DNA from 2 places in the Planococcus alpniumensis genome. Region 1 is predicted to be linked to the other one. Evidence: riboswitches for the same ligand, from Rfam matches in the RefSeq annotation. Region 1 holds a riboswitch; the other holds the start of a gene.

Region 1 (15,429 bases):
TTCGAGTGCATCTCCGCGGCCTTGAGTGAATGGAACTTCGACATCGAAACCAGCTGCTTTGGCTGCTTGTTCAATCGCAGCGTTACCGCCAAGTACGATCAAGTCCGCAATGCTCACTTTATCGCCTGTTTCAGCTTTCAAATGCTCATAGAAGTAAAGCACTTTTTCCAGTTCTTCCGGCTCGTTTGCATCCCAGCTGCGCTGTGGAGCGAAACGGATGCGAGCACCGTTTGCGCCGCCGCGTTTGTCGGAACCGCGGAATGTGCTGGCAGAAGCCCAAGCTGCTTTCACTAGCTCTTGTGGGTTTAATCCGCTTTCGAGGATTTTCGCTTTCAGCTCATCCAATTCTTTATCTTTCAATTTGCCTGGTGCTGCTGGTACTGGGTCTTGCCAGATCAATTCTTCTTCAGGAACTTCCGGACCCCAATAACGGGCTTTTGGCCCCATGTCACGGTGAAGAAGCTTGAACCATGCACGAGCAAACGCATCTTGGAACTCTTCCATGTTTTCGTAATAACGGCGGGAAATTTTTTCGTACTCCGGATCCACACGAAGCGCCATATCGGCAGTCGTCATCATCGTTTTCACTTTGATGGAAGAATCTTCTGCGTCAGGTGCCATCTGCTCCTCTGATAGATCTTTTGCAGTCCATTGATACGCACCGGCAGGAGATTTCGTCAACTCCCACTCGTATCCGAGCAATTGCTCGTAATAGCCATTATCCCACTGAATCGGGTTGGCAGTCCATGCGCCTTCGATACCGCTTGAAATGGTATCGCGGCCTTTACCTGAACCATGCGAGCTCTTCCAGCCAAGACCCTGGTTTTCCATAACGGCTGCTTCCGGATCGTCACCTACGTTGGAAGGATCTCCAGCTCCGTGAGCTTTACCGAATGTATGTCCACCTGCGATCAACGCAACGGTCTCTTCATCGTTCATTCCCATGCGAGCAAATGTCTCACGGATATCGAACGCACTTGCAAGCGGATCCGGTTTGCCGTTAGGCCCTTCCGGATTCACATAGATCAAGCCCATTTCAACGGCAGCAAGAGGGTTTTCCAATTCGCGATCCCCTGAATAACGGTTATCCGACAACCACTCTTTTTCATTGCCCCAATAAACGTCTTCTTCCGGTGCCCAAATATCTTCACGGCCTGCACCGAATCCGAAGGTTTTGAAGCCCATCGATTCAAGTGCCACGTTTCCTGTCAAGACGAGCAAGTCAGCCCATGAGATTTTGTTTCCGTATTTTTTCTTGATCGGCCAAAGCAAACGGCGCGCTTTGTCCAAGTTGACGTTATCCGGCCAGCTGTTAAGCGGCGCGAAACGCTGGTTGCCGGTAGAACCGCCTCCACGGCCGTCCATCGTACGGTAAGTACCTGCCGCGTGCCACGACATGCGGATGAACAATCCGCCGTAATGGCCATAATCCGCCGGCCACCATTCCTGGCTATTGGTCATCAAGTCGCGAAGATCTTGTTTCAATGCATCGTAATCCAATTTCTCGAATTCCGCTTGGTAATCAAATTCTTCCCCTAGAGGGTTCGATTTCGTGTCATGCTGGTGCAGAATATTGACATTCAACATATTCGGCCACCAGTCTTTATTTTGCGTTTTGCCTGGCTTGTTCGAAGTGGTGATGGCGCTGTCCTGGTGTCCGCCCGTTTGGCTCGTCGGCTGTTGCCCGCCGGCGCCCGTAAATGGGCATTGTGCATCTGATGCAGCTGTGTGGCGCTTTTGTTCGTTGTTATCCATCTTGTAAAAACCTCCTAATTGATAATGAAAAGGTAACTTCTATCCAGCACTCGTATTGCTGGGTACTGCCAATTGCATATAATAATTCTTACATTAGAATTATACTAAACTAGAGATCACCTGAACAGCAAAATGAATTAAAATACACACAATTTTTTTGTGCGCTGCCCCAGCGCCAAAAGAGCTGAGCAAATTTTCTCACGACTCTCGCATTCCAATCTAAAAATTGATGTTTCATTCATATCTTTTATTCTGCAACTCTAATAAACAAATATACCTCTCAGCTGCTCTTTCGAGAACTTCACATCGAATGTTTATTAGACAACTTTATCCTTCAATTGATCGCTGCCAATCCCGCCAACGACCATCAATACCAGTGGCAGGAAATTCGACAGCATTCTAGAGATGCCCTCCAGAACGAGAAAATTCGTGCCGAAGAAATAATTCGAGGCGATGAGGACAATCTTCACCAGCAGCAATAAGACACCCAACATGAAAATACTGTCGAAAAAGACTTTCCACTTCGGATGGGCCAATTTTTTGCTGTCTTGAATCACTTTGTCCTTCAATTCATCATCACTCCTTAATAGTTCATCGATCGTCACCCCGAATAAATCACTCAAATCGATGATGACTTCAATGCTCGGATAATTTTTGCCGGTCTCCCATTTGGAAACCGATTGGCGGCTTACGTGAAGTTTCTCCGCGAGCTCTGCCTGCGACCACCCCTTTTTCTCCCGTTCGTTTTTTAGCCTTTCGCTGAACATCATGAGCTTCATCGCCTTTCCTTATAATTTCAGTATCAAGCCTGTCGCCGGGAAAAGTAAAGCTAGTTCTAGGCGCACTAAGGCGCAACCTAAGCGGGCAGCCCTTAAATATCAACTGTTTTCTTATATTAATGTGCATGATTTATCTACTATATTAACTCACGACAAAAAGAGAGACTGAGCTTTCCTCAATCTCTTGTAGATCTCCTATTCTATTTTTACAAAATAGAAATTAACTGCGTCTGTTATCTGCCACTATATGAATGTCGATATTTGATGTTTTTCTCATGATGGCATTAACTATAGACCCTTTTTTGACTTCCTCCCACCTGGTCCTAGCCGACTGCCCCAACAATATTTGAGTGATGAAATATTTATTTGCTATGTCGATAATAATCGCTTCAGGTTTTTTATTGTTTCTTTTCTCCAAAATGAATGTTGCGTTAAATTGTTCCGCCAGTTCCATCCATTGTTTTATCTTCTCACTTTTGGCGTTGGAAAGGGGTTCGTGATCATCTGCTACAGTTAAGATATACAAGTCCGCATTTAAACGGTTCGCCATTCTATATCCGCGTCTAATCAATTTCTCAGAGGTGGTTCCATAATGAACACAAACAAGAATTTTCTCATGTATTCCTACAGGCCCCTCGAAGAGTTTGCCACTTGTTTTCTCAATTCGCTCGTCCACATCATCCGCGATCTCTCTGAGCGCCAACTCCCTTAGGGCAGAAAGGTTCGTAGTGGTGAAAAAATTCTCCAAGCTTTGTTGTATTTTTTCCGGGGCATAGATTTTGCCATCCTCCAACCTTTTTCTAAGTGTTTCGGGTGATGCATCGATAAATTGAACTTCATTGGCTTTTTGGATAAATCGATCCGGCACCCTTTCCCTCACCGCCACGCCACTAAGCGTTCGGACAATATCGTGCACACTCTCCAAGTGTTGGATATTAACGGCGGAAATGACATCAATGCCAGCTTCTAGCAGTTCATCGACGTCCATATACCTTTTTACATGTTTAGAGCCCGGAATATTCGTGTGTGCAAGCTCGTCAATGATAACTGCTTCAGGAGCACGCCTTTTAATTTCTTCTATATTAAGTTCGTCGAATATTCTCCCCTTGTAAGAAATCTTCATCAAGGGGATTTGTTCCAAATTCCCTATTTGTGCTTCTGTCTCACTTCTTCTATGCGTCTCTACGTACCCGATTGTTACGTCGATGCCTTCTCTTTTTAAATCGTGTGCATCTTGAAGCATTTTATACGTTTTTCCAACTCCAGGAGCGGCGCCGATGTATAACTTCAACTTTCCCCGCCGACCTTCGTTGATCTCCTCCAATAGCTCGTCAGGTGTCTTTTTTCGAAAATAAGGGTGCATCTCTTCCGGCATGTCATCACCTTCTTATGGAAATACCTCGACCAGTAAATGGTCGAGGTGATGAATTATTTTATTAACTGATTCAGATCGACATTTAATAACAGGACATTTACGCGGGGTTCTCCAAATAATCCAAGTTCCCTGTCTTGAGTATTCTTTTCTATCAACCCATTTAAATCAGTTTGACTTATGCCTGTTGCCAAGGAAACGCGTGCCGTTTGAGCATAAGCTCCTTCTGGACTGATATGGGGGTCCAAGCCTGAAGCTGAGTTCGTCACGAGATCAATCGGCACTGCATTATTGTCGGGATGCACCTGCTTCCACTTCTCCACGGCAAGTTTCGTGCGCTCAATCATTTCTTCATTTGATGGCGCATAATTTCCGGACCCTGAATTTGCCGCGTCATACTCAATACTGGAAACGCGGCCATGAAAATAATTTTCGCTGGTGAAGTTTTGGCCAATCAACTCCGCTCCCATTTCTTTGCCGTCCTCATCATATAACAGGCTGCCCCCTGCTTTCTCCGGCATCAATACTTGGGCTATCCCAGTTGTTACAACAGGATAAATAACACCGCACAATAGCATGATTAAAAAACTGGTTCGCACGATGGGGCCAAAAACACTTTTATTTTTACTCATTACTATCCCTTCTTTCTTTAACTTTATTAAATGAATAACGATATGATGATATCGATCATTTTGATTCCGATAAATGGAACTGCCAAGCCTCCCAAACCATATATCAAGAGGTTTTTGCGGAGCAGGGCATTAGAACTCATCGGTTTATACGATACCCCTCTCATGGCCAGTGGAATTAACAACGGAATGATAACCGCATTGAAAATCAACGCCGATAGAATAGCGGACATGGGTGAATCCAGTTTCATGATATTCAAGACGTCCATTTCTGGAATCGCCAGCATAAACATAGCCGGGATAATTGCGAAATATTTAGCCACGTCATTCGCAATACTAAATGTGGTAAGTGCTCCTCGAGTCATCAATAATTGCTTGCCAATCGACACAACTTCAATGATTTTCGTTGGGTTGGAATCCAAATCCACCATATTTGCCGCTTCTTTTGCAGCTGATGTGCCGCTATTCATCGCCAAGCCTACATCCGCCTGTGCCAATGCCGGAGCATCGTTCGTCCCGTCGCCCGTCATAGCCACAAGCTTTCCTTGAGCTTGCTCATATTTGATGACCTCAATTTTATCTTCCGGCTTACACTCTGCAATAAACTCGTCGACCCCAGCTTCTTTTGCAATGGTGGCAGCCGTCAACGGATTGTCTCCAGTAGCCATAACAGTTTTAATGCCCATTTCTCTAAGTTGGGCGAACCGTTCTTGCATGCCCGGTTTTACCGTATCCTTTAAGTAAATCAACCCTAGAATCCGGTTTTCAACAGCAACCGCTAATGGAGTTCCACCCTCTTTGGCGATCTTGACCGTTTCTTCATCTAAATCACTCGGTATTTCCCCGCCTTTTGAAGAAACCCATTTTTTCACAGCATCGACCGCCCCTTTGCGCACTTCGCGGCCATCTGCCAGATCCATCCCGCTCATTCTCGTTTCTGCTTTAAATTCAATAAATGAACCCTTGTCTCCTATATTCAGGTCATATTCCGAATTTCTGCTGTTTAATAATTCTATGACTGATCTTCCCTCTGGTGTTTCATCTTGGAAAGAACTAATGCCCGCCCATTGCGCTAACTCAGCCGCAGCGACATCTCCTACAGCTACAAAATCACTGGCCATTCGATTCCCATATGTGATGGTACCCGTTTTATCCAGGATAATCGTATTAATATCACCAGCAGCTTCCACTGCCTTGCCACTCATGGCAATGACATTGAATTGTGTCACCCGGTCCATACCGGCTATTCCTATGGCGGAAAGCAAGCCGCCAATGGTCGTAGGGATCAAACAAACAAGCAACGCAATTAAAACCGCTATTTCTATATTAAACCCAAGGTAGTTCGTAAAAGCCGGCATCGAAACGACCACAATCATGAAGATTAAAGTCAGACTGGTTAATACGGTGTTGAGGGCAATTTCATTTGGTGTTTTCTGTCGCTTCGCCCCTTCGACAAGAGAAATCATTCGATCCAAAAAGGATTCTCCAGGGTTACTGGTAATTTTCACTTTAATTTGATCACTTACCACACGTGTTCCGCCTGTAACGGAATTAAAATCTCCGCCTGCCTCTTTGATCACCGGGGCAGATTCCCCTGTGATGGCCGATTCATCAACCGATGCCAGTCCTTCAACAACCTCTCCGTCGCTTGGAATCATTTCTCCTTGAGACACGATAACGAGGTCTCCTTTTCTCAAACTATCGGAAGGCACTTCCTCGACAATGTTATTGACTTTTAAGCGGTTGGCCATAATCTGTGTTTTGGATTTCTTTAGAGAATCGGCCTGCGCCTTTCCTCTCCCTTCTGCTAGAGCTTCTGCAAAATTCGCAAACAAAACAGTAAATAACAGGATCAATGTTACGGAAATATTAAACCAGGGTTCCACATCACTAGGCCCAAATAAATCCGGGAAAAAGGACAAGAGCAAAGTTATGATAAACCCAATCTCCACAACAAACATGATGGGGTTTCGAACCATTGTTCTCGGGTCGAGTTTAACGAACGACTGCTTTAATGCTTGTAAGAGCATGCCCTTGTCCCTGGCTTGTTTATTGCCACCTCTATTTTCAGTATCGTATTTCCGGTCTATTGTATTTTCAAATCCCTCGAACGAATCAATTTTTTCTTCTTTTTTATTTTCTTTTACCACAGTTCCCATTCCTTTACCCCCTCACTATTTAAGTGTTAAATATTCTGCTACTGGCCCTAATACCATCGTCGGGAAAAACGTTAAAGCGCCAACAATAAAGATAGTGCCCACTAAAATGACGCCAAATAATGAAGAATCAGTTCTAAATGTCCCTGAGGTTTCCGGGATAAGCTTTTTGGACGCTAGTGCGCCTGCCACAGCCAACATTGTAATCAAGCCGAAGAATCGGCCGATGTACATGACAATCCCAGTTGTTATATTCCAAAATGGCGTTGCATCCCCCAGTCCCTCGAACCCTGAACCGTTATTGGCAGCGGAAGAGGTATATTCATATAAAATCTGGCTAATGCCATGGAATCCCGGATTTGAAATCGCCTCGTTGCCAAATGGAGTGTACAAAGCCAAAGCAGAGAATCCAAGAATTAAAAACGGTGGAATTAATAAAGTCACCGCAATCAGTTTCATTTCTTTTGCCTCAAGCTTCTTGCCCAGAAACTCCGGAGTTCGCCCGACCATCAATCCGCAAAGGAAAACGGCAATCATTGCGTACATGATCACGTTAATGAACCCAGCTCCTATGCCTCCAAAAATAGTGTTCAATAGCATATTGGACAATGTCAGCAGTCCGCCGATCGGTGTGAGGGTATCGTGCATCGTGTTGACGGCCCCTGTTTCGCTCGCCGTTGTGACCATGGCATACAGCATGGATTGACCGGTGCCAAACCGCACTTCTTTGCCTTCCATGCTTCCTTGATCCTGCTGAATTCCCAATTCATTTAACGCCTGGTTGCCTTGGTATTCATAAGTCAATCCGATAGTTAGAAAGGCAACGAACATCATGGCCATAGCAGCAAATAATACCCGCCCCTGCTTCTTATTGCCGACCATTCGCCCATAAGTGAACGGGGTCGCCGTTGTTATAAGGAACATTAAAATGATTTGGAGAAGATTACTTAAAGCTGTCGGATTTTCTAACGGGTGGGCCGAATTGACGCCGAAGAAACCACCCCCGTTATTGCCCAGTTCTTTAATAGATAAGAAGGCTGCCACCGGTCCTCTTGCAATGCTTTGTTCCGCTCCTTCAATAGTTGTGGCGGTTGCTGAAGGTTCGAATGTTTGTGGAACACCTTGTGCGATAAAGAAAAATGCTGTCACAAACGAAATCGGCAACAGGACTCGTGTAATGGCACGGATCAAATCTACATAGAAATTGCCGATTCGATTTCCCGACAAGCCCCTGATAAAAGTGATCACCACTGCAAGTGCAGTACCAGGAGCTGCAAACATCATGAACAATATGCCGATCATCTGGCCTAAATACGATAATCCACTTTCACCGCTGTAATGCTGCAGATTGGTATTTGTCATAAAACTAATCGCGGTATTAAAGGCAAGCGTTGGCTCCATGCCGGGATTGCCGCTTGGATTCAACGGAAGAACTCCTTGCAGTCTGAATACGAAATAAACAAGTATAATCATAAAACCGTTTGCTAAGATCAGCGATAAAGCGTATTGTTTCCAGCTTTGCTGCTCTTTCTTTATTCCGCCAACTTTAAACAATAGCTTTTCGAATGGCCCATAAATTTTATCTAATCCAGTTGCGTTATAATCAAAAGCTTTCGCTAAGTAAATTCCCATTGGTTTGGCAAGGATTAAAACCGCCAAAAGTGTAGCGATGATTGAGATAATGGTTATTCCCACGTTGATTTCCCTCCGTCTTTTTCATCTTTTAAAATTTTTCTGGATTTATTAACACATACAATAAATAAATTGAAACTGCGGCGACCGTAATCAACAGCAAACTCATCAAGAGCCTTCACTCTCCTTGCTCACTACCGACGAAGACCAATTCGTCAACGCCACCATCGACAGCGGCAAAATAATAAACAAGCTCAGCATAATGAAATCCAACATCTTCTCAACCTCCGTTTAATTTAATAAAAACCGTATATTTTGAGTATTCGAGTGCAGCACTATTTTTGCGCCCAACAAGGTATATAATTGTTCCGGTATGCTCTTATTGCGTGCGACGACCAATAATGGCGCTTTGACGCTGGATAATGAGACTTTTATCAAAAAATGGGTGGTGGTCAAGTCACTTTCCAGGACAATGACCCGATCAACAGGCGGCATTTCAATAAGTTCCTCATTAGCTTGCAGGAAGTGGATATTTTCAAACCCCAACTTGGCCAGGGCCCATTGGACTCGTTGATTTGTCACCATAAAAATAAGATTTGCAGATTCACTTAACACATTTTCCAAATAGCCGAGTTCATCTAAACTTGGCACACAGATTAAGCAGCGTAAGCGTTCATTCTTGATTGCCCCTCCCACTTAAAGGCTTCCTCCTTTCGAATTCTTCTTCAACCCGGTTTCGGCTGGAAAACCCAACCCACTAGTTTTTTATGCTCCTATCCAGGAACCCGGTCGGGAATTCAGAATCTAAGCACAAAAAAATAGACCAATGCTCACTTTTTCCCCAAGTTCATAAGACAAGTTTTGTGACGCGGTGATTAAGCATAGATCTATGCTTAATCACCGCTGACTTGTGTTATCAACAGTTTTTGGAAAAAAAGTACTCATTGGTCTACTTAACACCCAGCAAGCAACAACTGTTGCTTCCTTTGCATTCTGTCTTCCAAGATTGACTTTTTCAAATAGGCACAATAAAAAGACCTACAATGATTTCAAGTTGCTTTTTATGAGGGCATTATAAAAATGCCTCAAAAAAAAAGCCTCCTGAATAAAGGTGGTCTTAGACCTCCTTCGCTTTAGCCGACGAAGTTAGCTGACGGGTAGGATGGCGAAAGAGTTGCTCTCATCCTTTCTACATGCGTAGAATTAACCCCAAAAGATTGGGTCCTCCGTTCCCGTTTGACGGGATTTGGCCGAGATATTTTGTTTACGAGATTATATTACTCCTACTGGGGATTATTATGCAAGAGCTTTTTAAAATATTTTTTTATCGTCTGAAAAACAGGCAATTACATATGGTGATTGACAAGTGATTCCCCAAATTTGTCTCAGTGTCTTTTCACTAGGCCCAATATAATTGCTGCATATTCCTTCCTGACTTTGCTTTCATTGTCTTTTATCGGATTCCATTTTAATCCAAAAATAGATATTGACAACGCCTGAGAAAGGACATACGATTGTTCTCGAAATTATAAAATTATTTTTGGGAGACGACCACATGCCAGTTTCGAAAAAAAGAAAACTAGAATCAGAGATTAGCGAAGCCTTTATTAAGTTCCAGCGTGAACTTATTGGACGCGGACCGCAGGAAGCCAGAACGTATATTGTTGAAGATATGGTGATCACCCGTTTTAAAGGCGTATTAACGGTTGAGGAAAAACACCTTGTGGAAAATAATGACGGCAGAAAGCTTGTTAAAAAAATGAGGCAGCTATTAAGAGAGATGTATAGCACCAATTACGAAAACATCGTGGAAAAGTGTACAGGCGCCCGTGTTCATTCAAGCCATAGTGATATCAGCACGAAAATCGGTGAAAGAATCGAAGTATTTATCGTCGATAGGGACTTGGAAAAAGAATTAAATTAAGATAAAGGCATAAATATTAATGACGAGTACAAAAACGCAATAGCAAAGTATATTCTTGTTTTTGAAGCTATTCAAAACTGTGGCCCGCTTTATCGATCCGTTAAAAATTCGGTATTAACTAAGAGGTTTTTTTCGGTTTTGTGCTTCTCTTATCAAGTTCTTTTAAAATCCCCAGTTTGATAAAATTCTCTAAGGTTGCGAAATTTTAATCCTTCGCAGCCTTTTAATCGTTTACGTTTCAACATACTTAAAATTAAATTATCTTTTAATTCAGTCAAATGTCTTGCGTTCTCTATAAAATAAGATTAATATATATATAAATGATATATATCTTTTAGATAGGTGTGAAAAAGTGAAATCATACAATAATACAACCTACGCCATATTGGGCATCTTGACGACAGACTGCACTTCGGGCTACTCCATCAAACAATTCATGGATCAAAGCTTGAATCATTTTTGGAAAATCAGCTACGGCCAAATCTATCCTACGCTCAAGCTGCTTGTCGAAGATGGCTTGGCGGAAGTAAAAAGCGCCTCTACGTCGGGCCGAGCGGATAAAAACGAGTATTTCCTCACCGAAAAAGGCTTGGCGACATTGAAAAATTGGATCGAGCAACCCATCGATCAAGTTCCAGCTGAGCGCAACGAAGTGTTGCTGAAATTATTTTTTGGCTCCCACCAATCTCCTGAGCGCACTGTTTCCCTCCTTGAGGAGTATCAAAAAACCTTGGAAGCCCGCCATGCTACGTATGAAGCGATCGAACAGGGCATCCGCCACAACCATCACGAAGAGCAAGACGCCATGTACTGGCTGTTCACTTTGGATTACGGAAAACGAGTCACACAAGCGGCCATTGGGTGGTGTGAATATACTTTGAAGAATATCCGATAAGGAGGAACAGACATGGCACAGCAAGTTTTTCCCGGACGTTTCACTACGGAAAACACGGAGGATATTGTCGTTTTCATCATTGGCATGCGCTTCAACAACCGGTTGGCAGTGAACAGATGGTTTCCGGTCTTCAGTGCGATGCCCGGCATGATCAAGGAACTCTATACGCATAAGGAAGAACTCGGATTTTTGTCGATGGAAAGCTATTTTGGATTGCGCACCACAACGATGATCCAGTATTGGCGCTCGACCGACGACTTGCTTGCGTATGCGCGCAACGACAAGCATTTAACGGCCTGGAAAAAATTCAATCAGAATGCACGTAATAATGACGCCGTCGGAATTTACCATGAAACTTTCCAAGTTCAACCCGGGCAGTACGAATCGGTTTACGTAAACATGCCGTTCTATGGTTTGGGCAAGACTTTAGAACATCAACCCATAGGTTCAGCTAAAAGTTCTGCCCGCCAACGCCTTAAAACGCAGTGATTATTCCTTTTGTCTCGAGTTTATGATTTTTCAAATACAAATAACCAATTAACAGCAAAGAGCACTCCCCCTGTTTGAGTAGATACTGAAAACAGGGGGAGCGCTCTTTATTTTAGTCATTTTTGTTCGATATCATAAAAACTATGGGAGTTAAAACTTGCTCGCTTGTGGTTTCGATTGGTCAATTAGGAAAACTCCCTGAAGAATGAAGCGAACAGCACGAAAACGATAATCAAAACAACGATCGTGATGATAATCCCTGGCAGCACGACGATGAAAAAGCCTTTCCAGGACGACACTCGGTGCGCTTCGCCTACCGCCTTGCAGACAATAATGAATGTCCAGATGGAGACGACTGCCATGACGATGGACATGATGACGACAATCGGGTCTCCTTCCACATTCGTCCGATCAGCCAGGAACGTTTCGGGTGATGCAAGCACCCAGATGATCAGCAATGGCAGCAGCCAAATTTGCGGGATTTGGGCAGTGACCAATGCTTTGAACATTTCCTGATACGTCGCCGTTCCTTTAAACAACCGTCCGACAAGCACCAGGATCGCAGCACCCAGGAAATAGCCGAAAGCGCTGCCGATCGGCCCGGTCACCAATGCTTGTAGAATCGCTGCCCACGGCGCCATATCGGAGCTGCGTTCATTCATCATCCCGATCAAACCGGAAGCAAAGCCTGTCAGGACGATGAGCAGTATAATGAACTTAAATGATTTCCGTTCAATGACGAAACGGACGGTTTCACGTGTGCGCAGCCAGATATCGGTGAATGGATTCAATCCGCGTTCATTTTTGATTCGCTCTTCTCTTACCATAATTTCTTCCTCCTTTCTATAGTGATGATCGCAATGGCCTAAAAGGCTATCCCCTATGTTTCTGCATATCTTTTGAATACCCTTTTCTATCTGTTGACGAAGGGTATGAAATCGCCGTCGAAATGGTAAATGAATGCCCATTTGAGAAAGGAGGAATGCCGAATGGAGATAGAGAATTTGCTTAGCGTAAGCTCCAGGCAAGAATTGAGGGAATGGCTGGGAAAAAATTCATCCTCCGTGAAGTTTTGCTGGGTGCTGATCGGGACCAAAGAACGGCGGGAAGGAATGCCTTATTTGGATGCCGTGGAAGAAGCCTTATGCTTTGGCTGGATTGACGGCATCACGAAAAAAACAGCCGATAATCGTTTGGCCCAAAGGCTTTCTCCGCGCCAGAAAAAAAGCAATTGGACCGAATTGAACAAAGAGCGCGTGAGAAGGCTGGAGAAACTGGGCTGGATGACCGAGCAAGGGCGCAGCGTCCTTCCTGATATGCGGCCGGAGTCATTTGCGATCGACGAAGAAGTCGAAGCACGCTTGAAACAAGACCCGCAAGTCTATGAAAACTTCTTGAACTTCCCTGAGCTGTACCGCCGGATCCGGATCGACAATATACAAAGTTATAAAACCATTGACCGCGAAATATTCGATAAACGGCTGGAAAAATTCATTGAGAATACACGCGACAATAATATGTACGGGCAGTGGCATGACAATGGCCGATTATTGGATGACTGAGCTCTTCTCGCATGTTTCCACCTTTGTTAGGTAGATATTTCTACTTTTGTTAGCTAGAACTTTGCGAGGAACGCTGGCATCTTCATCGAAAAAAGCATCCTTCTCAGCACTCGTGCCGGGAAGGATGCTTTTTCTTCTATACATATAACGGATCTTTCGCCGCATTAGCCGGCTGTGTTTCGTCAAGCGGATAAAAACAGGCGACTTCCTGGCCCGAGAGCCCTCTTGGTTCGAGCGCCGGCACTTCATTTTTGCAGCGTTCAGTAGCCATCGGGCATCTTGTGTGGAACACACAGCCGCTCGGCGGGTTCGCCGGCGACGGAATCTCCCCTTTCAGCACGATGCGTTCCCTGCCGCGCTCAAGCAGCGGATCTGGGACCGGCACTGCCGACAACAAAGATTGTGTATACGGATGCTGGACTTTCGTATGGAATGCTCCTCGCTCCGATTTCTCCATCACTTTTCCTAAATACATGACAGCCACGCGGTCGGCCAAATGATTGATGACAGATAAATCATGCGCGATGAAAACATAGGTCAAGCCCAATTGCTTCTGCAGATCCTGAAGCAAATTGATGACTTGCGCCTGCACCGAAACATCGAGTGCGCTGACTGGCTCATCGCAGATCAGCAGTTCAGGCTCCAGGGCAAGGGCGCGGGCAATGCCGACACGCTGCCGTTGACCGCCTGAAAACTCATGCGGCAGTTTATCGTAATGGGTGTCCGGGTTCAATCCGACGAGTTCAAGCAATTCCTTGACTCTCGATTCCAGCCGCTCGGTCTTTTTATAAGCTTTCAATGGCGCTGCTATGCTGTCCCCGATTTTCATCCGCGGATTCAAACTGGTGTAAGGATCCTGGAAAATCATCTGGACATTGCGCCGCATGTCATGAAGTTCTTTTGCGTTCGCTTCTGCATAATCTTTTCCGTGGAACAGGATTTCGCCCGCTGTCGGTTGTTGCAGGCCGACGATGCTTCTCGCGAGCGTGCTTTTCCCGCAGCCCGATTCGCCGACGATGCCGAGTGTTTCGCCTTTTTGGACTTGGAGGTCAATGCCGTTAAGCGCTTTGACGTAGCTTTTCTCGCGCTGCAACAAACCTTTTTTGACGGGGAAATGGACATGCAGCCCTTTAATATCCAATAATGCGCTCATGTTGCCAGCACCCCTTCCAATTGCTTTTTCTGTTCTTCGAATTCATTGCTTGAAAGAATGCACGCTGCCGAATGTCCGCTTTCCCGTTGTTCAAGCGGCGGATCAACTTGCCGGCATGCGTCCCGTGCGAACGGGCATCTCGGTTCGAACGCGCATCCCGGCGGCCGGTCGATCAAACTCGGCGGCTGGCCGTCGATCGGGATGAGCCGCTCCGGGCCGCCTTCGCGAATGACCGGGACCGAACGCAAGAGCGACCACGTATACGGCATGGAAGTCCTGTAGAAGATATCTTCAGCGCTTCCCGATTCGACGATTTTCCCGGCATACATGACTAGGATGCGGTCGGCCAAATGGGCAACGACGCCGAGGTCGTGCGTGATGACGAGAATAGCCGTGCCGTATTTTTCCTGGATGCCCTTCAGCAAATCCAAAACTTGCGCCTGGATAGTGACATCCAGCGCCGTCGTCGGCTCATCGGCAATCAATAATTTCGGGTTGGAAGCAAGCGCCATGGCGATCAACACACGCTGGCGCATCCCACCAGAAAATTGATGCGGGTAGCTGTTCATGCGTGCTTTGGCATCGGCAATACCGACGTCTTCCAATAACTCGATTGCTTTTTCGCGTGCTTGTTGTTTCGACCGTTTTTGATGCGCTTGTATGGCTTCGATCAATTGCTTGCCGATTTTGGAGACGGGATTCAAACTCGACATCGGATCCTGAAAGATCATGGCGATGTCGTTGCCCCGCAGTTTTCTCAGTTCTGTTTTGCCCATTTCCAACACCGATTGGCCTTCAAAATGAATCGTGCCTTGCGGATACATTGCAGGCGGTTCCGGATTGAGCTTCATCAAGGAATGGGCGAGCACGCTTTTCCCGCTCCCTGACTCCCCGACAATGCCGATCGTCTCCCCTTTTCGGATGGAGAAAGACACGCCGTCGACTGCTTTTACGAGGCCGCCCGGTGTATCCAGATGGACATGAAGATTTTCTACTTGCAGCATTCGAATACCCCCTTCAGGCAAGCTTCGTTTTGCGCTTGCGTTTCGCTTGATGTGGATTAAAACTGTCTCTTAGCCCATC
Region 2 (15,429 bases), 230 kb from region 1:
TCATTGGTGCCGTGAAATCCGGGCGATTTCGAAAGTGCCGATCATTTTCTTGTCTTCACGCGACCACCCGATGGACATGGTCATGGCGATGCAGATGGGCGCAGATGATTATGTCCAAAAGCCGTTTCACTCCGATGTGTTATTGGCAAAAATCCAAGCGACCTTGAGACGGGTGTATTCGTACGGCGAAGAAACTTCAGACGTATTGGAATGGAACGGGGCCATGATCGATCTGAAGCGCGGCATTATCCGGCTCGATGGCAAGGAAGCTGAGCTGACGAAAAATGAGTTTTTCATTTTGACGGTGCTCGTCGAAGCGAAAGATGAAATCGTCTCCCGCGACGAGATCATCCGTAAACTATGGGACGATGAGCGGTTCGTCAACGACAACACCTTGACCGTCAACGTCACGCGGCTGCGCCAAAAACTAGCGGATTTGGGGCTTGGCGATGCCATTTTGACGAAAAAAGGCTTGGGCTACGTCGCGGTCACTTTATAGAAAAGAGGGATTCGATGTTTTGGGCTTATGTGAACGATATGAAAAGCTGGATCTTCTTCTTTCTGGCGGCTTTGGGGGCAGCGGATGCACTGCTTTGGCTCGATGCAGGCCTTGACGTGGAACTTTCATCGCTGCTGTATATGAATGCGTTGTTGCTCATTGCACTGGCGGTGTTTATCATCTGGCGCTACAGAGGAGAAACGGCTTATAGCCGGCAACTGGTGCGTCTGGAAGGCGAAGCGGCAGCCGATTGGCATGAACTGTTGCCGGAAGCGAAGTTCAAACGCGATGAACAGATGAACGAAGTGCTGCAGGCAGCTGCCGCATCGATGGCCGCCCAATTAAATGAATTGCGCCAGCAGAACCTCATTCAAGGAGATTACACAGCGGCGTGGGTCCACGAAGCAAAAGCGCCGCTGACGGCGATCCGCCTGTTGATCGACTCGAACCGCTCAGCTCCCGGCATGCAGCGAATCGAAGCGGAGTGGCTGCGGCTGTTCTTGCTGGTCGACCAACAATTATACATATCGCGGCTGTCTTCTCTAGAGGCCGATTACGCAGTGGATTATGTGGCACTCAAGGACATAGTAGTTCCTGAGGTCCGTGAATTGATGGCTTGGTGCAGGGAAAAAGATTTGGAAATTGAATTGGACGGGTTGGACATCACCGTCATGAGCGATAAGAAATGGGGCCGCTTCATCCTGCGCCAAATTTTATCGAACGCCGTGAAGTATAGCCCAGAAGGCGGCACGCTCCATATTTCTGCGCGCACAGACAGCACGGGCCATAATATCCTATCGGTTCAAGACGAGGGGGCGGGGATACCGGAACACGACTTGCCGCGTATTTTCGACAAAGGCTTTACGGGCGGGACAGGCCGTCTTCATAATGCAGCGACAGGGCTCGGGTTGTATTTGGCGAAAACGGTGTCGGATAAAATCGGCATCACGCTCTCAGCAGATTCTCGGACGGGGCACGGGACCACGATGGAAATAGCCTTCCCTCTGGAAAACGATTTCGACCATATCCGTAAGTGACATCATCGTCACATTAGCCTCCCGGTTTGTCACACAAATCAAACGACCCGGCCATTGTCGCGCAGTAAGATAAGGGGAGAAGTTTACAGGGAGGCCATAACATGACGACAGAAAATAAAACAATCACACCAAAAACAAGCAAGCAAACCGTTTTGCAAGCTCATAATGTCCGGAAATCCTTCGGTGCGCGCGGCAATGTCCAGCAAGTGCTGAAAGGGATCGATCTGCGCGTGGCGGAAGGGGAATTCGTCGGCATCATGGGCGCCTCGGGAGCAGGCAAGACGACCTTGCTCAACGTTCTCGCCACCATCGACCGGGCCACTGAAGGCACCATCTTGATCGACGGCGCCGATATTTCTAAGATGAAAGATGCCGAACTATCCGCTTTTCGCAGAAACCAGCTGGGCTTCATTTTCCAGGATTATAATTTGCTCGATACATTGACGGTAAAAGAAAACATTTTGCTTCCGGTATCGCTCGGAAAGATGAAAAAACAAGCGGCAGAGGAACAGTTCCAGTCGATTGCGAAAATCCTCGATATTGAAACACTCGCAGATAAATACCCGCATGAAATTTCAGGCGGGCAAAAGCAGCGCACCTCGGCAGCCCGCGCGCTCATCAACCAGCCATCTCTCGTATTTGCCGACGAACCGACAGGCGCGCTCGATTCGAAATCCGCCTCGTCACTCCTCGGGACGATGGCGGACGTCAACAAGCAGCAAGGCGTGACCATCATGATGGTGACACATGACCCCCTCGCGTCGAGTTATTGCAGCCGCGTCGTTTTTCTCAAAGACGGCGATGTCTATTCGGAGCTGTACAAGGGAGACAAAACGAGACAAGCCTTTTTCCAGGAAATCCTGAATGTGCAGGCTGTGCTCGGGGGTGACAGCGTTGACGCTCTTTGATCTCGTCAAACGCAGCATGCGTAAAAACATCAAGCATTATTACCTGTACTTTTTCGCGTTGATCCTCAGTGTCGTGCTGTATTTCGTGTTCGCGACTTTGCAGTATGATGCGGCAGTTGCTGAACAAGGCACAGGAACGATGGGCACCGCATTCCAGGTAGCGGGAATTTTGCTGATCGTGATCGCCGGCATTTTCATCGTCTATGCCAATGCCATTTTCCTGAAAAGAAGAAGCCGGGAAATCGGCTTGTATCAATTGATCGGGCTGACCAAGCGTGCCGTCGCCAGGCTATTGATCCTCGAGAATATGCTGCTTGGCATCATGGCGCTGATTGTCGGGATTGCAGTCGGCATGCTCGTGTCCCGAGTCTTTTTACTGCTGCTCATGAAGCTGATCGGCTACGAAGCGTTTATTGAAGTGTCGTTTTCTACAGCCGCGGTCACACAAACCTTCTTTGTCTTCCTCGCTATTTTCGTGTTGACGACCATTCAGATGGTGTTTACGGTGTACCGCAATTCTTTGCTGTCTTTATTCAATTCCGAAAAGCAAGGTCAGCACCCCCGAAAGCCGAAGACCGCCGTTTCCGCTGTATTGGCATTGCTTGGCATAGGGCTCATCGGATTTGGTTATTGGCTGTCGGGACGCATGTTAAATGCGATGATTTTCTTTAATATGCTGGCGGTATTGGCTACTGTCATCCTCGGTACTTATTTAATATTCCGAGTGACGATCAGTTGGCTGCTGTACCGCATCCGCCGCAGTAAAAACGGCCACCTCGGACTGGAAAACAGCTTGTCGTTGGCGCCGCTCATGCACCGCATGAAAAGCAATGCCAATTCACTGACCATCATCACCGTGCTGTCGGCGATGACTTTGACGATGATCGCCTCAGCCTATTCCATGTATTATTCGACAGAGCGGGAAACACAGGCCATCATGCCATTTGATTTCATGTTTGAAAATGAAGCCGGGCTGGCGGATGACATCAGCCAGGAATTGGACGACAACGGAATTTCCTATCAACGCGAGGCGGTGGAAACTTTTGTCGTACCGGCTGAATTCGAAGAAAAGCCAGCCCCGTTTTTGGAACAGGCAACAGACATCGCTTTGCTCAGCAGCGAGCAGTTGCAGCAGGCTGGGGTCGATGTCAGCGCGCCGGAAAACGGCGAAGCGAGCTTCCATGACGTATCGGTCTCGACGCTTTTCAATTCGGTGGATTTGCCGTTCGACCTCACCTTCCAAGACGAAGTGCCAACCACTTTGTCCGTTACGGAAATCGCCCAATACAATGTGCTCAATTGGTCATTCTTCACAAGCCAAATTGTGGTGAACGAAGAAACCTACCAATCGATGAAAGAGCAGCTGGTTGGTGAGACAGGCGAGACGGCCCTTCAGCGAATGGACGGATTCCATGTCGCGGAAGAGGACATGGCCGCAGCATCCGCCATTTACCAGCAGGACAAGTACAAAGTTTCGGAACCGCATGTCGACTATTACTCGTCTTATGAAGGATCTGTCCAATCGAACGGCTTGCTCATATTCATCGCCGGATTTTTAGGGCTGGTGTTCCTCATTTCGACCGGCAGCATCCTATACTTCAAGCAAATGACCGAAGCCGAACAGGAAAAACAAAGCTACGCGACATTGCGTCAACTCGGTTTTACCGTCAAAGACATCATGCGCGGCATCGTCCGCAAGCAAGCCTTTGTTTTCGGGCTGCCGCTGGCGATCGGCTTGGCGCATTCCATCTTTGCGATTCAAGCAGCATCGTTCCTGTTCCGGACCGATATCCTGTTCCCGGCGTCGGTGGCGATGGGCGTCTATGCATTGATTTATCTAGTATTTGCCGTACTGGCAGTTGGTTATTACAGAAAGACTGTAGAAGCGGCTCTATAAGAAAATGTTTGTTAACAAAAAATCATTAGTACCCATTAAGCAAAACAGTCGGCCACTCTAATTTTTAGAGAGTGGCCGACTTTTTGTTTTCGATTAAGGAAGCATAAACTTGATGTGGCTTGAGGTTTTTAAGGCAATTATCGTTATTTTCCGTTTTCCGTAATATTGCGGATGGTTTTCATATTGAATAGCCAAATGACACTGGAGATCAGATAGTAAATGGCAATGACTGAAAGGTTATCCATCAAGTTTGTGGAGACTGGTTTGGCACGGATAAAATGTCCCCATAACAAACCGACTGCCAATAAAATCCCGGGCGTCATGACATGCACTGTCAGATACATCAACTTATCGAGCTGCATCATTGTCACCTTCTTTGCAAAGAAAAATATGGTTAGGCGAAGCTTTTCACTCATTTTCTATGAAACTCCATAAACAAGCTGAATTTCAATTTGTTTATGACAAGAATGAACGCCTTCTCGAGCACTATATCAAATTTAGTAAACGATCGTAACCAAAAATGGATATAAATGGAGGGCTCGTCGTAAAGTGTGATAATATAACTGGATGATAATTAAAGGGGGATATCCATGCAATCCAATAGCGAGCTTCTCTTTCGTGGCACGTTAAATTTGAAAGATTTTCAGAAATACCAGTTCTATCACACAAGAAAATTTTTTCTTCTCTACTTTTGGTTTATGGTATTTATAGCTTCGTTTGGCATGACCTTATTTGATCCCGCTACGTGGCTCTTAAACGTGTTACTCTCACTATTTATGTCTGTTCTAGCGATGGGGTTGCTGATTCTCCTGGTTCGTTTTCGTTCAAAACGAGAATTTATAAGTGACAGCCTTATTCAGCAAGAAATCCAATACCAGCTAACCGAAGATGGAATCTCACAAACCACTAAAAATACAAATGTCCTTTTTGAATGGAAGAGTATTCGTTCTGCACATAAGAACAAGAAAATTTATCGCTTGTATGTCTCTAAAAATAAGGCAGTAATTATCCATGAAAACTATTTTTCTTCAAAGGAAGATGAGAAAAGGTTCGAAGAAATTGTTTCTTCCCACATTCCGACTTCGTCGAATAAACTTTCCGCCTCTTCTGCAACAGGTCCGCTTGCACTGCTGTTTTTGGGCACGGGAGCTTTAGTGATAGGATTGATTTTTGCGGAATCTCTCGTGCTTTCCGAGTTAACGGCGCCGCCCGAAACGAATTCCAGTCCAAGTCGCCCAATAACCACAACGATTTTGCATAAGCAAATCCAGGATTTGGGGAAGATTGAGAATGAACAGGAAGATGAAAGTGAAGAACCCTCTGATCAAAATACCAAAGAAGTTGGAAGCTTTATCTTTGCCTCGAGAGAATCTCCTGAAAAGGCTCATATGATCGAATTAAGAGAAGTGGTCTTAGCTGATGAAGATTTCGATCCGAGTGTAGATAGTTTAGATGATGAACAGCACGATGTCGTAGTTAGAATATATTATGGAGAAAACGGCGGAATCTTGGAAGATTTCGTACAGTATGACCCTAGAGGATCGTTCATTTCAGAAGACTTTGAAGTGAACTGGACAAGTGATAACCAAGCGACTGTAAATGCTTTCGAAGGAAATACAGAGGGAGAAAAGGTGCTAGAAGAGAGTTTCGAAATTATTATAGAGAATTAATAGAGTGTCGCCTTACATGATGCCAAAGAGGAAGTTTCCTTAGAGAGACCATAAAAAGGTTAATTCCACCGAGAGTAAATAATTTTACGTACAGAATATTTCCTGGGAAATAAAATTGCAATATGAATACAATCTTGGCTTGAAGAATTTGCAGGGGGTATTTGTAGTGATTAAATTTCGAAAAGCTGAAAGTCGCGACGCAGAACAAATCGTGCAAGTCATCAAAAACGCTGAGGATTCAGGATATATGATGTTCAATCCGGGCGAGCGGCAAATTTCAGCCGAATCGTTCGCAAAATTCATCGATGTATTGAATGCCAACGAAAAGTCAGGCGTTTTTATCGCGAGCGAAGAACATCAAGCTCTAGGATACTTGATTGTGCAAAATGAGAACCCCCAGCGAATTTCACATCGTGCTTATATTGTTATGGGTGTCCATAGCAATAGCCGCGGCAAAGGCGTTGGAAAGGCATTATTTTCCCATGTCATCGCTTGGGCAAAGTCCGTCGATCTGCATCGTTTGGAACTGACAGTGATAGCAGAAAACGCATCAGCAGTTACTTTATATCAGAAGATGGGATTCGAAATTGAAGGTGTGAAGCGGGATTCGCTGTTCATCAATGATGGCTATGTGGATGAATATTATATGGCAAAGCTGCTTTAATGAACTACATTAAAAGGAGGCTATCAGCATGGCAAAACCCAAAAGTATTGCATTGGTCACCGGCGTCAGCAACCACACCGGCATCGGCGCGGCTGTGTGCCGAAAACTCGCTCAACAAGAAACAGATATTTTCTTTACCCACTGGCAAGCAACGCCGGATTTTCCAGAGCGCTTCCGTTCAGAAATCAAGGATCTGGGTGTACGCTGTGAGTTTGTGGAGGTTGATTTAGCGCAACGGGATGCCGAAGCAGCTATCCTGACGCATGTGAAAAGTGCCATCGGATTCCCGAATATCCTCATCAATAACGCGGCGCATTCAATTGATTCCAACTATATGGATCTGACCGGCACGATCTTAGACGATCATTATATGGTGAATATGAGAGCGACGCTTTTATTGTCCACAGAATTCGCGAAAGGATTTCAGCAAATGGGGCGAAATGATGGGCGCATTATCAATTTGACCTCCGGGCAGGAGCAGGGGCCGATGCCAGGGAATTTGGCGTATGCGGCAACAAAAGGCGCGATTTCGGCATTCACCTCATCTTTGTCCGCAGAACTCACGGAACTGGGCATCACAGTGAACGCCGTCAATCCAGGACCGACCGACACCAATTGGATGGACGATGACATCCGGGAGTACCTGCGGCCGAAATTCGGCTTGGGGCGCATCGGGAAACCCGAAGATGCCGCAAACTTGATCGCGTTTCTTGCCAGCGAGGAAGGCGGCTGGATTACTGGGCAAGTGATTCATTCGGAAGGTGGATTTTTGAGAAGTTGAACGTGCTATATAGAAAAGAGGCTGTTTGAAGTGAAAGTCCACATACTGGGGGAACAAGCTGAGACGCAAATAGAAGTGTTAAAAAGAAGTTATCCAAAATCAGTGGATTTTTGGGATGCTAACTGGCTGGATACAATGATAATAATAAAAATCCCTGGATATTCTGCTCACTTTGATGCGCAATTGAGGGCAGATGAATTCAGGGATTTTCATAAACAATTGAAGGAAATGAACAAGCGGTTAAAAAGGAAAGTCGAATTAACTTCAATGGAAGGCGTCATTGACGTACAAGGCCGTATAAATCTGCTTGGCCGGATTGTGTGGAAAGTGGAAACGCAGTATCCGGTCGGAACCGGAGCGGTACTCACTTTCGAATTCGATTCGGATCAAAGCTTTGTGCCGCCATTACTGAAAGAATTGGAAGGTGTCCTTACAAACTATCCAGTCATAGGCACTCCGTAAGCCTGACCTGCCCATCTTATAGGGGCAGGTCTTTTTTATTGAAAGCCGTTATGCCAAGAAGAGACATAACCAGGGCGAGTCCGGCCAGGATGAATAATTGAATAGCGTACCCTTCTCCTGAAATAATTGCAGCGGAGTCGATGAGCGTGACGATGGTTGCGTTTTCGAGAATTTCTAAGCTATCGTTCATCCCAGCGAGCATATTGGCTGCAAAGAAAAATATCGTTAGCCCGCCGCCCAGGGCCAAGGACTGGCTGGAGCGGTTGAATAAACAGGAGGCGAAGAAAGTGATGCCGCTGATCGCGAGATTCAATAATAACGATCCCAAGCTAAGGACGAAAAAGGTCCCAACAGGTAATTCACCTGGCTGGACGAGCTCTGCCACTCCAACCCCAACGAGAAATACCAGTGCAAACATTGCCGTTAGGGAAGAGGCTATATAGAGAAAGCTCGTAAAGGTGTATTGAGTTCTCGTGATCGGGGTGGAAAGGTGATAAGCCATGCTGCCTTTATCCACCTGGCTGGCTACTAGCTTGTTCCCGATGATTACAGCATAAATCATCCCGAAAATGAGGGCGAAATTCCCGAAATACTGATTGGCGACAAAAGCGATTAAAGTCGAAATGTCACCTAACGGGTTAACGGGTGCATTCTCGTTGGCTTGGGCGATATCAGTCATTGTCTCAGGTGTAAATACGCTCATGATGATTCCGATCAGCACCGAGAGAGCGGCGGCTGTGATAAAGAAAGTTTTGAAGTTGGTTTTCGCCAAGTGGACAAATAAACGGCTATTAAACATGATAATCAACTCCCTTGTGGTAAAAGTTCATAAACGAATCTTCCAATGAATGTTTGATTTCGTGTATTGAGACAACTTCTCTGTCCGCAAGAGCTCGGAGCAGCGCATTCAGTTGAAGATTTTCTATGTCGACTACGATGTGCATCGTTTCTGGATGTGCTTCGCGAATAAGGAAGTTTTCCTGCTGGATAGACTGGAAATCCAGCAGGTTCTGGAAGTGTATACGAAAAGTGGTTTTATCCAATTGCTTAACACTTTGTGCATCGGTTACTGAAATCAATCTGCCTTGTTTGATCATCGCAATACTGTCGCAGGTGCCCTCGACTTCTTCAAACAGGTGAGAGGACATAAGGATGCTCTTGCCTTTTCGTTTTTCCTCATGAATCAGCTCAACAAATACCGATTGCATAAGCGGATCAAGTCCAGTAGTCGGTTCATCCAGAATGAGGATTTGAGGGTCGTGCATGAAAGCACAGACAATCCCGAGCTTTTGTTTCATTCCTTTAGACATTCGCTTTATTTGGGCAGAAGGATCCCAGTCAAATCTCTCGGCCAATTGTTTAGCCGCTGCCTTATCATGAATCCCGCGCATCTTAGCCGTATGTTGAATAAGCTGCGTGCCGGTCATGTTTTCGGGAAAGACGATTTCGGCCGGTAAATAACCGAGTTGCTGCTGAATTTTTTGTGGCTCCTCCCAGCAGTCTAGATTTAAAATAGTGGACTTGCCGATTTGAGGTTTGATGAATCCCAGTAAATGACGGATGGTTGTCGTTTTACCCGCCCCGTTAGGACCTAAAAATCCATATACTTGTCCTTTTTCGATTTGAATCGTGATATCAAAGATTCCTTTCCCATTCCCATAATCCTTCGTTAAATGTTGAATATCTATTGCCGCCATAAATATCACCTGCTCATTCTATTTTATTTTCCAACAACGTGTCGTATGATATAAGTGTATGGCGAACTGGTATCTTCATCAACCGACAGTTTAACTCGAATGTCGGATTTTTTAATTTGCCAAATGGGGGAACTAAGATGAACAAGAGCTCAGCGATTACAACCCAGACAAAACAAAATCTCATGGATGCTTTTTGGGAAATCTACTGCATGAAACGAATTGAGAAAATCACTGTGAAGGAAGTGACCGTCAAAGCAGGATATAATCGCTCCACCTTTTATGAATATTTTACTGACGTCTATGATGTATTGGAGCAGCTGGAAAACAGCTTAATCTCGAAGCTGCAGGAACTTCCTGTTCAGCAATTGTCCACTGCGGGTTCTACTTTTCCGTTCGAATCTTTAGTCACGGTATATATGCAACATAGCAAGTATCTCGCAGTATTGTTGGGAGACCATGGAGACCCAGCTTTCCAAGCTAAAACCAAGCGCAGTATGAAGCCTTTAATGAAAGAGGCGATGTTAGGACAAGGCGCAAAAGATGATTTTGAATTAGACTACACACTGGAATATGCATTGTCTGCAATGATAGGGGTATTGAGTTATTGGTTTAACCAAAAAGATGCACCGCCACTTGAAGAGTTGATGGAGTTATTGGCTCGGCTTTCAAGTGAAGGGGTCATGAAAAATTAGTGGCCGCTGTTATAAGATTATGTTGTTGGGACGTAAACTTGAAGTTTAGGCATATGAAAAAGCAGCATCCTAAGGTATGGATGCTGCTTTTAATATGGATAAAAATCAACCTGTAAAAATATCGCCTTTCGGATGGCTGATTTGTTCCCGGTGCTGGCGGGCCAATGCAAATGCCAGCGTCACAGGACCGACTCGGCCGATGAACATCAGTATCATAATGACGAATTTGCCGATGGTCGAAAGCTCTCCGGTCAAGCCCATCGACAGCCCAACTGTCCCGAAAGCAGAGAACGCTTCAAAAATAATCCATTCGAATGGCGCCTGCTCTGTATAAGACAGAATGAGAATGCCGGCGAAAACAGCGGACATGCTAATGAACACAATCGCCAGAGATCGTTCCAGCAAGTGGGAAGGGATCGCCCGGTTGAAAATGACCGCTTCTTTTTTCCCTTTCAAATAAGAAGCAGTCACTAAAATAATGACTAAGAAAGTCGTAAGCTTGATACCGCTCCCGGTCGAGGCACTGCCCGCCCCGATGAACATCAGCAGCGAGATTAGCACGATCGAGCCGGTCTCCATGCTGCCGATGTCGATGGAATTGAATCCTGCAGTACGTGGGGTAACCGCTTGAAAATACGAAGCCCATAGTTTATCGCCAAGCGGCAGCGCGCCGATGGTTTCCATATTGCCGTACTCAGAAACGAATAAAAACAGCATTGCGATCAGATTCACGGCTAAGGTCCCCGTCAGCATGACTTTGGAATGGAGGGACAATTGCTTAAAGTTTCTCGTTTTCCACAAATCATACAAGACGGTAAAGCCGATCCCGCCTGAAATGAACAAGAGGGTGATCAGGATATTGACTGTTGGGTCGCCGACATAGGCACTTAGGCTGTCATCCCATAGAGAGAATCCTGCATTATTGAATGCGGAAACAGCGTGGAAAGCGCTGGTGAAAAGCCCGTATGTCCAGCCGTATTCCGGAACCCAACGAACCGCTAAAATCGCAGTGGCCAATAACTCAATGCCGAATGCGAAAAACAGCAGAACCTGCACGAGGCGGATCATGCCGCCAAGTGAATACTGGTTGAACGACTGCTGGATCAAAATCCGTCCCCGCAGGCCAATTTTTTTGCCCAGCAGCAAAACGACCAAAATGGCGAAGGTCATGAGGCCGAGCCCGCCGATCTGCATGAGGACCATGATGACGGATTGCCCGAACACCGTGAAATCATTGCCGGTACTGACAACGACCAGCCCGGTCACCGTTGTCGCAGACGTAGCGGTGAACAACGCATCAATCCATGAAATCGGCTCAACTGTGGAGATCGGCAAATACAACAAGATGGTGCCAAATAAAATCGCCACCAGGAAGATCATCGTTAGAATTTGAGGCGGTGATATTTTAATTTTTTTAAATAAGGTGGATCGTTTCATTTTATAAACCTGCCCGGTCGAATTGGTGGATATCTTTCTTTGTTCCAAGCACCGTCAAAACATCTCCTGCCTGCAAGATGTCATCTGGCAACGGGGAAACATTCAATTTCTCCCCACGTTTAATGGCGAGGACGGTCACGCCGAATTTCAAGCGGATCTTCAGATCATGCAGAGACTTCCGGTTAACTTTCGGCGTGGCCATTAATTCGGTAATGCTATAGTCTGCAGAAAGGTCGATCGAATCGATGATTTTTTGAGACCCTAGATGTTCAGCCATTTTTTTGCCCATTTCAATCTCCGGTTGAACGACTTGCTCCACGCCGATCTTCATCAACACTTTCTGGTGGTAATGGTTTTGGGCTTTAACGTACACTTTAGGAATTTGCAGATCCTTCAAAACGAGTGTCGTCAGGATGCTCGATTGGATATCTTCGCCGATTGCAACGATAACATTTTCATAATTGGTAATGCCCGATTGCTTCAGAGCTGACTCGTTGGTCGAGTCCAATTGAAGTGCGTGGGAAGAAAACGCCGCGAACTCCACTACTTTTTTCTCGTCGCGGTCTATTGCCAGTACATCGTGACCCATTTGATGCAGTTCTTTGCAAATGCTGCCCCCGAATCTTCCTAATCCGATCACTGCGAACTGCTTCTTGTTCCATCTCATTTCTCTTCCACTCTTTTCCCTTAAATTTGAACACAAAAAAACCATTTCAAAGAAACGGTCTGAGATAGACCTTTTCTCTCTTTGCTACGCTTACGAGGTTAGCTGTCGGATTAGGGATGGAGAGTACCCCTTCTTCAAAATGAAGATTCACCCCGAGATCAAGTGGCGATCGAATTGGTTCCCCCGCACAGAAATTCATTCTGTCTCAGCGATATAAAAGGTGGATTCTGTTGTACAAGCTAAAATATACGCCTCTATCTGGAAAAGTCAACACAATTTTGTGTACCGAAATAAAATAATTTTATCCAGTTACAGGAAGAGTGATGGAATTCTTTTTACAAATTATTTCAGGAAAACTGTAACATTAATGAAAGGTAAACGTGTAAACAGTAGAAGTCGATAAAGGGGGAGAAGATGAAAAACCAGCAGCTGGAACAGCTTTTTAAACTGTATTCAAAACCCCTTTATTATTTTCTTTGGAAGTTATCAGGTTCTTCCCATCTGGCCGAAGATCTGACCCAAGAAACATTTGTCAGGGCAACTATCTCACTTCATACCTATCAAGGAGAACAAGCGCGGGCGTGGCTTTTCAAGGTGGCGCGTAATATTTATATTGATGAATGGCGCAAACGCAAGAGAAGGGAAAGCATTCCGTTCATAAATAGATTCAAGCCGGCTGAAGAAATGATCAGCCCATACGGATTGCCGGAAGATACAGCTTTGGCGCAAGAGCAACGGGACGACTTGAATATGCTGTTCGATTATTTGCCGGAACATTACCGGACGATTCTTTATTTGAGAGAAGTGGCAGAATTTAGTTATTCTGAAATAGTAAATGCGATGGATTTATCAGTAGAACAAGTAAAGGTCACATTGTACCGGTCACGAAAAAAACTGGAGACCATTGCACAACAGAAAGGGTGGCACGATGACAGAATGGAATGAAGCCTTGGAAAAGAAAATACTAAAGAAATCCCGTTTTGTGTTAACGGTGCGGATTCTCCGTATATTAATGATTGGAGTGCTAATCTACGGTGCTTATATGATCGCTTTAGCATTTATTACCGACGGGATGCAAGTGGCAGAGGAGAATGATTATTATACGAAGCTCGCATTGGATTGGACGGTGCCCAATGTCCGCGGGGCATTTGGGTTCGAAGAAGAAGAAGTTTCTCCCTTAGGCACCAGTGCATTTTCCTATCCTTTGGTCAGGACAGTGGGCAAGAAGGAAATGGTTGTAGGGCAAGCGCAAGTGACGAAGCGCTTAGCAAACAGCCTATCGTCTATCGAGTACCAAACCCCTTCGAGGGATGAACTCGATCGTTTTTTCTTTTTCTATCCGGAAGACCCGCGCAACGGCAATTCACTGAAAGCTTACGGCCAGCCCGACGTTTGGGGCACATTGGACAAGCTGCACGAAGGCACCGTGGCGGAATTAGCCTTTTCAACAGATCGCTTCATGACACCTGAAGAGTTGATCGCGCAATTGGAACCTTATGATATCGACGTTTTGTGGATGCCGCTGCATACGGGTGAATTTGAAACGTTCACGCCAGGCAGTTGGGGAGGCGGCGGTGACGATCTATCCGTGAACACTGTCTTCGGCCTGACAGGAGGGCAAAGCGCTTCCGATGATTTCCGATCTTTTTCTTCTATCTACCGGCTTGATTCTGAGACCATACAAGACAGCAAACAGATGATGATGGCTAATATGGAAACTTTGCTCGAAGAAAAGTCGGCCTCTTATTACGAAAGATTTTTGGGTCTGGATTATTTGAATGAACGCCATGATTATATAGAGAAAAATGGCTTTACGGTATACGGCGCTGTGGTCACTGGACCGGTCAAAGAATTATTGAAGCTCGAAGAGGAAGCTGTAGTGGCCGGTGAGCAATTGGGACAAGTGGAATTGTGGAATTGGGAAGAAGAGTAAACACATTGAAAAGAAGCGAGGAGACACTGCCATATGCAGCAACTCCTCGCTTCTTTTTTGGATAATGTCAGTAAATTTTTTACGGCTTTGCGACGAAAACACTTATGAAAAAAATAGCGCCCATCAACAAGAAGCCATACATTTCTTTCGTATTGTTCATCTGAAAGGATTGGAAACTCCTGATTAAAAAAATTCCTGCAGGGACAAGGAACGTAAACGGGAATAATTCCCTCCAATAAAATGACACTATCATCATAAAGATATAAAGGCCGTACAAGGGATACTCGATTTTTGCATTGGGCTTAAATGATTTCTGGTCACTTGCCATCAATTATTTCCCCTTTGAAGGTCGGTCATTGTTTAGAATTCACAATTTCAGATGAGTTGTCCGAAATTGATACCAAAAAGCGGTCGCTATCAATTTTTACTTCCAAATAATATTTCTTATCTTGTAGGTTTTGGACAATGACAAAATAATTGCCTCTCCCATAATCGTATCTTGTTCCGCCATGAAATAAATTATCGTCTTCGTTGTAATGATCGATGACATACTCTTTTGCGTGGTTGAAAGCCGCCGTTTCATTCGCCTTGTGCTCCAAATGCAAATACCCGCCAATGGCTAGAAGGGCAATCACCAACATAAACGTCAGGGTTTTCATGTTTATATCCCCCTATTCGAAATGTGCGCACTTTGCGAAAAAGTGGATTATTTAAAGAGCAGAGATTAGGCAAATGGGGGAGTTCCTATAATTTTCTCGCCAGCAAGCTGCTCTGTTAAAAGGACATAAATCATCAAGCCGGTTTCGTCGTATAGTAAATATCCTCGATTTCCTGCGCCGGCAGCGGGCGGTTGAAGTAATAGCCTTGCGCCTGGTTGCATTGCTCGGTTTTCAAGAACTCTAGCTGTTCTGCGGTTTCGACGCCTTCTGCGATGACGTTCAATTCCAGGTCATGCGCCATGCGGATGATGGTTTTGACGAGTGCCGCATCTTTGGAGTCGCTTTTGATATTGCGGGTGAAATGCTGGTCAATCTTCAAGCTGTCGATCGGGAATAGCTTCAAATAGCTGAGTGAGGAATAGCCGG

What was found. Region 1 has a riboswitch for cyclic di-AMP ahead of G3255_RS17570 (hypothetical protein). Riboswitches for the same ligand answer to the same signal wherever they lie in the genome.
Region 2: another riboswitch for cyclic di-AMP. It lies ahead of G3255_RS16310 (potassium channel family protein); the one in region 1 lies ahead of G3255_RS17570 (hypothetical protein).

Annotation. Positions count from the first base shown of each region.
Region 1 covers NZ_JAAMTH010000001.1:3,452,577-3,468,005, forward strand. Annotated here, with positions in the region: gene katG (catalase/peroxidase HPI) at 1-1,755, opposite strand, end outside; gene G3255_RS17540 (helix-turn-helix domain-containing protein) at 2,073-2,525, opposite strand; gene kdpDN (KdpD-like non-kinase potassium sensor) at 2,755-3,909, opposite strand; gene kdpC (potassium-transporting ATPase subunit KdpC) at 3,963-4,538, opposite strand; gene kdpB (potassium-transporting ATPase subunit KdpB) at 4,565-6,565, opposite strand; gene kdpA (potassium-transporting ATPase subunit KdpA) at 6,710-8,380, opposite strand; gene G3255_RS20430 (potassium-transporting ATPase subunit F) at 8,415-8,492, opposite strand; gene G3255_RS17570 (hypothetical protein) at 8,615-9,019, opposite strand; cyclic di-AMP (ydaO/yuaA leader) riboswitch at 9,444-9,585, opposite strand; gene G3255_RS17575 (Na-translocating system protein MpsC family protein) at 9,879-10,247, shown strand; gene G3255_RS17580 (PadR family transcriptional regulator) at 10,600-11,142, shown strand; gene G3255_RS17585 (DUF4188 domain-containing protein) at 11,155-11,631, shown strand; gene G3255_RS17590 (Yip1 family protein) at 11,817-12,458, opposite strand; gene G3255_RS17595 (YdeI/OmpD-associated family protein) at 12,621-13,193, shown strand; gene G3255_RS17600 (ABC transporter ATP-binding protein) at 13,330-14,346, opposite strand; gene G3255_RS17605 (ABC transporter ATP-binding protein) at 14,343-15,350, opposite strand; gene G3255_RS17610 (ABC transporter permease) at 15,364-15,429, opposite strand, start outside.
Region 2 covers NZ_JAAMTH010000001.1:3,218,273-3,233,701, reverse strand. Annotated here, with positions in the region: gene G3255_RS16375 (response regulator transcription factor) at 1-499, shown strand, start outside; gene G3255_RS16370 (sensor histidine kinase) at 514-1,536, shown strand; gene G3255_RS16365 (ABC transporter ATP-binding protein) at 1,638-2,444, shown strand; gene G3255_RS16360 (FtsX-like permease family protein) at 2,422-4,341, shown strand; gene G3255_RS16355 (hypothetical protein) at 4,485-4,703, opposite strand; gene G3255_RS16350 (YcxB family protein) at 4,932-6,011, shown strand; gene G3255_RS16345 (GNAT family N-acetyltransferase) at 6,178-6,675, shown strand; gene G3255_RS16340 (SDR family oxidoreductase) at 6,704-7,456, shown strand; gene G3255_RS16335 (WapI family immunity protein) at 7,487-7,918, shown strand; gene G3255_RS16330 (ABC transporter permease subunit) at 7,935-8,717, opposite strand; gene G3255_RS16325 (ABC transporter ATP-binding protein) at 8,710-9,615, opposite strand; gene G3255_RS16320 (TetR/AcrR family transcriptional regulator) at 9,753-10,307, shown strand; gene G3255_RS16315 (TrkH family potassium uptake protein) at 10,413-11,744, opposite strand; gene G3255_RS16310 (potassium channel family protein) at 11,746-12,411, opposite strand; cyclic di-AMP (ydaO/yuaA leader) riboswitch at 12,484-12,632, opposite strand; gene G3255_RS16305 (sigma-70 family RNA polymerase sigma factor) at 12,826-13,356, shown strand; gene G3255_RS16300 (anti-sigma factor) at 13,340-14,344, shown strand; gene G3255_RS16295 (hypothetical protein) at 14,698-15,003, opposite strand; gene G3255_RS16290 (EAL domain-containing protein) at 15,137-15,429, opposite strand, start outside.